3 regions of the Enterobacter oligotrophicus genome follow, and region 2 is predicted to be linked to each of the others. Evidence: predicted binding sites of a transcription regulator. Region 2 holds the regulator's gene; each other region holds the start of a gene.
What was found. Region 2 encodes CRP, which controls carbon source genes, mostly activating them, when cyclic AMP is high. Its sites were predicted from a motif close to ATGTGANNNNNNTCACAT; they were not measured.

Region 1: a site for CRP is predicted at 1,343-1,360, ahead of EoCCA6_RS14560 (glycine dehydrogenase). Genes of this name have one in related genera too.
Region 3: a site for CRP is predicted at 960-977, ahead of msrB (peptide-methionine (R)-S-oxide reductase MsrB). Genes of this name have one in related genera too.

Annotation. Positions count from the first base shown of each region.
Region 1 covers NZ_AP019007.1:3,027,952-3,030,216, reverse strand. The annotation lists gene EoCCA6_RS14575 (DUF4311 domain-containing protein) at 1-206, opposite strand, end outside; gene EoCCA6_RS14570 (DUF4312 family protein) at 229-528, opposite strand; gene EoCCA6_RS14565 (SFCGS family glycine-rich protein) at 531-893, opposite strand; gene EoCCA6_RS14560 (glycine dehydrogenase) at 904-1,242, opposite strand; gene EoCCA6_RS14555 (Hok/Gef family protein) at 1,658-1,813, shown strand; gene cybC (cytochrome b562) at 1,884-2,265, opposite strand, start outside.
Region 2 covers NZ_AP019007.1:2,055,019-2,057,283, forward strand. The annotation lists gene EoCCA6_RS09990 (phosphoribulokinase) at 1-125, shown strand, start outside; gene EoCCA6_RS09995 (OsmC family protein) at 212-616, opposite strand; gene crp (cAMP-activated global transcriptional regulator CRP) at 928-1,560, shown strand; gene EoCCA6_RS10005 (YccS/YhfK family putative transporter) at 1,617-2,265, shown strand, end outside.
Region 3 covers NZ_AP019007.1:4,331,517-4,333,781, reverse strand. The annotation lists gene chiD (chitinase ChiD) at 1-60, shown strand, start outside; gene EoCCA6_RS20780 (YeaC family protein) at 109-387, opposite strand; gene msrB (peptide-methionine (R)-S-oxide reductase MsrB) at 429-842, opposite strand; gene gapA (glyceraldehyde-3-phosphate dehydrogenase) at 1,184-2,179, shown strand; gene EoCCA6_RS20765 (D-hexose-6-phosphate mutarotase) at 2,254-2,265, shown strand, end outside.

The DNA.
Region 1 (2,265 bases), 970 kb from region 2:
GAGGCCCAGGCGTTAAAGAAGAAACCTAACCCAAAGGAGAAGTGGGATGCCGGGTCCCCTTCACAGGAGTTCAGTTCCCCCAATGTGCGAAACGCGCCCATACCCTGAGTGGTAGGCGCATGAAACATGCGTGCAGCCCCGGCTCCTACACCGACGCCAACCAGGCCGCCAATGATGAGCGATTTTATTAAAATAATTAAGAACATCAGTCTGCCCTTTTATGAATAATCAGCGTTGCGTGACGAAATCCACCTGGTCGAGATTGATAGCAGTCACGTTGACGGTCACATCCAGCTCCACGCTGTAGGTGCGTCTTTCCCGGCGCAGAAAGAAGAACAGAAATGCTTCTTTACGCACCGCTTCTTGCGCCTGAACAACCTGCACATCCTGTGGCTCAATACGCAGTAAGATATGCGGTGAGGCTTTCATCACCGCGGCCTGAACGTGGTTGAGTGCATCAGCAAAGGCGCGCGCTTTGGCGTCGCCCTTCCCCTTCACTCTCACCGTGGTTGTGAACTGTTCTTTCATACTTACGCGCCGTGCTTCTTCTGCCACGCCTGTACCAGACGCTCGCCCAGCTCTTCTTTATCCATAAAGCCAAAGCCCAGCACGTTGCAGCCTTCGTTGATGGCGGTGACGCCTTCATCCACTGAACGCATACCGTATTTCGCTTTGTAGCCATATTTGGTTTGCGCGGTAATAGCCCCCGCGCCGCCGCTGCCGCAGAAAGAGATACCGAAAGTGGCGTTTTCCGCTTTCATTACGTCGCCCAGTTTCATATCTGCTGCCATACCCGGCACGACAACCGCGCGTCCACCTGCTTTTTCCACACCCGCAGCCACTTTCTGACCTTTACCCAGGCGATCGCCAATCACGACTGTAATCTGTTCCATGTGTTGCTCCTTAAAGGTTGTCTTTCGCGACTTCGAAGTGAACGGAGAGCAGCCAGGCTTCTTCATCAGGAAGGTTGCCAAACTGCGCGACCACTTCACGGGCAAGCCGCATTGAATCAGGTGAAATTTCATCGAACAGCTCCGCTTCAACCTCCGGCAGCGGCTCGCCGGTCACGGACCGGTGCGCCATCGCGCGGACGTGGGAGGTCAGCATCTGTTCCTGTACTGCATTGGGGATGATGTTGTGCCGGGCCAGCAGGGCATAGACCTGCTGCAGCATGGTGTTCGCGAGCTGTTCTGTTTGCACCGCCTGTTCCCCAACGTCGTTCATTACCGCTCCGTTAATCACTGGTCTTACCCCATTAATGGCTCTGGGATAAAACTAACGTTCACGGTGGAGGGTTTGTAGCGAGTTGTTTTCCACTTCAAAGTGGAAAGGCGAGCAGCAGCAGTGATCTGTGCCACATAAATACGGTGAATATGGATAAATGGCCATATTTACGTGATGAATATCACGCTATTCAGCGGCAAATAAGGGTCAATCACAGCGAAAAAGATTTCGAGCAGGCTCGTAGAAATGTGATGTGGATAAGGTTTTCTTATGGGGATTCGCTAGAGTGGCGACGGGTGCTTGAGACTGACCGTCTCATGCATGGGACGGAAAGTGGAAAGCCCCGCCTGATAAAAAATCAGGGCGGGGGCTCGAAACGACACGTCGGACCGTGGAGTTTGCTACCTCGCCCGCTTAAAGCAAGGAGGCATCCATGAAACGCAGAAACCCAAGTATCGGGGTTTTGATGATTATTTCTTTGACAATAATCATCTTAACACTGGTGACGAGGAAAACACTGTGCGAGATCCGTTTTCGAAACGGCTCGCTTGAAGTGACAGCGCGGATGGATTGTCGCTCCGGAAAGTAGGGAGCAAGCATGCGGGGGCGCTTAGTGCGCCTCCGCACACGGAAAAAAGACGTACAGCTCAGGCACCCAATTAGCGGTACTTTTTGTGATACGTGTTGCGTGTTGCCACTATCAGGTCGGCTGCCGTCTGGGCTTCCTTCACTTTGCCTTCATTCGCCAGCTTCAGCGCACCGTCGATCTGGCCGACCAGCACGTCAAAACCGTGGCGGAAATCTTTCATCCCGGCGCTATCAGGTGCCTGGTTTTCCAGCTTCGGTGGTGTGGCTTTTTGCGCGTCCAGCGCCGCTTCACGCATCTTCGTCAGTGCGTCTTTCATTTCCGTCGCATTGTCGGTTTTCTGAACGACCTTCAGGTTTTCACTGAGGATATCCATGTTGTCTTCAAGATCGGCAGCAAACGCAGAAGAACCAAGAACCAGCGTTGACGCTGCGACGATCGCTAACAGGTGTTTA
Region 2 (2,265 bases):
TGCAGGGCTCGTTTATTTCTCACATGAATACATTGGTGGTGCCGGGCGGGAAAATGGGGCTGGCGATGGAGTTAATTATGACACCGCTGGTGCAGCGGTTGATGGAAGGAAAGCAGATCGCGTGACGCCTGTTACCGGATGGCGTTTCGCTTATCCGGCCTACGTTCGTGCAGTTGTAGGCCCGGTAAGCGCAGCGCCACCGGGCTTTGTTTTAAGCCTCGATCACTTCATACGAATGGGTGATTTTTACCGCTTTCTCCAGCATTAACGCCACAGAGCAGTATTTCTCCGCAGAAAGATCCACCGCGCGTGATACCGCCGCATCTTTCAGCTCCTTGCCGGTAACAATAAAGTGCAGATTAATGTGCGTAAACAGGCGCGGTGCCTCTTCGCGGCGTTCAGACGTGAGTTTGACTTCGCAATCGGTCACATTGTGGCGGCCTTTTTGCAGAATCGACACCACGTCGATTGCGCTGCATCCGCCCGCCGCCATCAGCACCATCTCCATCGGGCTTGGGGCTTTGTCGCCGGAGTTCCCGTCCATCAAAATCTGGTGTCCTGAAGCGGACTCGCCCAGGAACGTTAACCCTTCAACCCACTTTACACGCGCTTGCATATTCATTAACTCCAACGTTGCATTTTTGGTGACAGATTACGCGCGCGTTACATTTCTCGCAACGGAAGGCGACCTGCATCATGCTGAAGCGAGACACCAGGAGACACGCGGCTAAAGCTATGCTAAAACACTCTGGATGCTACAGTAATACATTGACGTTACACATGTATGCAGAGGACATCAAACTTTACTGGCTGCGAAACGTTACGACAGCCGACTTCCCAGGGTATGGGTAAGAATTCGATTGCAACCCCAGAGTCCGGATGCATCTTATGACTCTGGTGACAGCTTATAACAGAGGATAACAGCGCATGGTGCTTGGCAAACCGCAAACAGACCCGACTCTCGAATGGTTCTTGTCTCATTGCCACATTCATAAGTACCCATCGAAAAGCACTCTGATTCACCAGGGTGAAAAAGCCGAAACGTTGTATTACATCGTTAAAGGCTCGGTGGCAGTGCTGATCAAAGATGAAGAAGGGAAAGAGATGATCCTTTCTTATCTGAACCAGGGCGATTTCATCGGTGAACTGGGCCTGTTTGAAGAGGGCCAGGAACGTAGCGCCTGGGTTCGTGCAAAAACAGCATGTGAAGTGGCTGAAATTTCCTACAAGAAATTCCGTCAGTTGATCCAGGTTAACCCGGACATCCTGATGCGTCTTTCTTCCCAGATGGCTCGCCGTCTGCAGGTCACGTCTGAGAAAGTGGGTAACCTCGCCTTCCTGGACGTTACCGGCCGTATCGCGCAGACGCTGCTGAACCTGGCGAAACAGCCAGACGCCATGACCCACCCTGACGGCATGCAAATTAAAATTACCCGTCAGGAAATTGGTCAGATCGTCGGTTGCTCCCGCGAAACAGTGGGCCGTATCCTGAAAATGCTGGAAGACCAGAACCTGATCTCTGCCCACGGTAAAACTATCGTGGTTTACGGAACCCGTTAATTCCGGCCAAACGGCGTGCCATCGCAAGGTGGCACGCCGTTTTTGTCTCTATTCCCATGTGGCGCAGGCTGATTTATCACCCGGAAGTTAACTACGCACTGCGACAAACGCTGGTGTTGTGTCTTCCCGTGGCTGTGGGTCTGATCCTCGGACATCTCCAGCAGGGTCTGCTGTTTTCTCTCGTTCCCGCCTGCTGCAACATTGCCGGTCTGGATACGCCGCATAAGCGTTTTTTCAAACGTCTGATTATTGGTGGCTGCCTGTTCGCAGGCTGTAGCCTCGCCGTACAGCTCCTGCTTGCCCGCGATATTCCGCTGCCGTTGATTTTGACCGTGCTGGCGATGACGCTCGGCGTGACCGCCGAAATCAGCTCGCTGCATGCCCGGTTACTCCCCGCTTCGCTGATTGCCGCCATCTTCACTCTGAGCCTTGCGGGCAATATGCCGGTGTGGGAACCGCTGCTGATCTACGCCCTCGGCACGCTGTGGTACGGGCTGTTTAACTGGTTCTGGTTCTGGCTGTGGCGCGAACAACCGCTGCGCGAATCCCTGAGCCTGCTCTATGTGCAGCTTGCAGATTACTGCGAAGCCAAATATACCCTGCTTACCCAGCACACCGATCCGGAAAAATCACTGCCGCCGCTGCTGGCACGTCAGCAAAAAGTGGTCGATCTGATAAGCCAGTGCTATCAGCAATTACACATGC
Region 3 (2,265 bases), 2.2 Mb from region 2:
GATGACGAAAACCTGCTAGCGAAGCAACTGGCGGAGTCACTTGAGATCCCGCACAAGTAGTGAGGCAATCAAGCCCTCTCCCGTGGGAGGGGGCATCAACCCGCGCGGTTATTGCATTTTCATGGTCGCAATCGGCTTCGGCGTAATACCAAAATCTTCTTTCAGCTCGCGCTTGCTCTTCATCACCATCTGACCCTGGGTGTCGATCGTCATGTGCTGTGCGTCAGTATTGTTGCGCGCCTGCCATAACATCACCAGCTGCAGGCTGTTCTCTTTCTGCTCCGCCGTGAGCGCCACACCATCCGGCCATTTTCCCAGTTCAACGGCAGTAACCAGACGCTGATATATTTCCGGTGTCATACCCGTAATCATGTCATCAATATTCATGATCTCTCCCTTTCAAAGGAATAATTTGCTGAATCGTTTTTTCAGCCTTTGGTCTGGTCGCCGTTTTCATCATCGGTGAAGCTCATCGATGCTGAATTGACGCAGAAACGTTCGCCTGTTGGCTGTGGACCATCCGGGAAGACGTGACCGAGGTGTGCGTCACACTTTCCGCAGCGAATTTCGGTGCGCACCATACCGTGCGACGCGTCGGTCAGATAGCGGATCGCGTCATCGCTGACCGGCTCATAAAAGCTCGGCCAGCCACAGCCAGAGTCGTATTTTGTTTGCGAGCTAAACAGCGGCGCATCGCACACCAGGCAGTGGTAGACACCGTCCCGCTTGTTGTGCAGCAGACGCCCGGTAAAAGGTGGTTCAGTACCGTGATTCTGCGTCACGTAAAACTGCATTTCTGTGAGGTTTTTTTTCAAATCATCAGGGTTACGTTGGTTCGACATATGCTTACATCTCGCTGTAGAAACAGACATCTTTTAACCCAGATTCTAACAAAACATTAACACCTGCGCGTGCACTTTTGTTCTAAACTTATTTGTCGCGAAAAGGCGGACAGGCAATTGTGATCGGTTTCACATTTTTATCCTGCAAGGCCTTTAAAATTCCGGGCGCAGCCCCCATGTGGTTGCTAGCTCAAAGGGAAAGTGAGGCGAGTCAGTCGCACAAACGTTAGTCACAGGATTGATTTGTCGCAATGATTGACACGATTCCGCTTGACGCTGCGTAAGGTTTTTGTAATTTTACAGGCAACCTTTTATTCACTAACAAATAGCTGGTGGAATATATGACTATCAAAGTAGGTATCAACGGTTTTGGCCGTATCGGCCGTATTGTTTTCCGTGCTGCTCAGAAACGTTCTGACATCGAAATCGTTGGTATCAACGATCTCCTGGACGCTGAATACATGGCGTACATGCTGAAGTACGACTCAACTCACGGTCGTTTCGACGGCACCGTTGAAGTGAAAGACGGCCACCTGGTTGTTAACGGCAAAACCATCCGCGTTACTGCTGAGAAAGACCCAGCTAACCTGAAATGGAACGAAATCGGTGTTGACGTTGTTGCTGAAGCAACCGGTATCTTCCTGACCGACGAAACCGCGCGTAAACACATCACTGCGGGTGCGAAAAAAGTTGTTCTGACTGGTCCTTCCAAAGACAACACCCCAATGTTCGTTCGTGGTGCTAACTTCGAAACTTACGCTGGCCAGGACATCGTTTCTAACGCATCCTGCACCACCAACTGCCTGGCACCGCTGGCTAAAGTTATCAACGACAACTTCGGCATCATCGAAGGTCTGATGACAACTGTTCACGCGACCACTGCGACTCAGAAAACCGTTGACGGCCCGTCTCACAAAGACTGGCGTGGCGGCCGTGGCGCGGCTCAGAACATCATCCCATCCTCTACCGGTGCTGCTAAAGCAGTAGGTAAAGTGCTGCCAGAACTGAATGGCAAACTGACGGGTATGGCGTTCCGCGTTCCAACCCCTAACGTATCCGTTGTTGACCTGACCGTTCGTCTGGAAAAAGCTGCTTCTTATGAAGAAATTAAGAAAGCGATCAAAGCTGCTTCCGAAGGCCCAATGAAAGGCGTTCTGGGTTACACCGAAGACGACGTTGTATCTACCGATTTCAACGGCGAAGTGTGCACTTCCGTGTTCGATGCTAAAGCAGGTATCGCACTGAACGACAACTTCGTTAAACTGGTATCCTGGTACGACAACGAAACCGGTTACTCTAACAAAGTACTGGACCTGATCGCTCACATCTCTAAATAAGTTGAGATGAGAATCTGATCCAAAAAGGCGACTTCGGTCGCCTTTTTTATTGTTTCAAGACAGAGGATTGCTTAATGATTAATAAA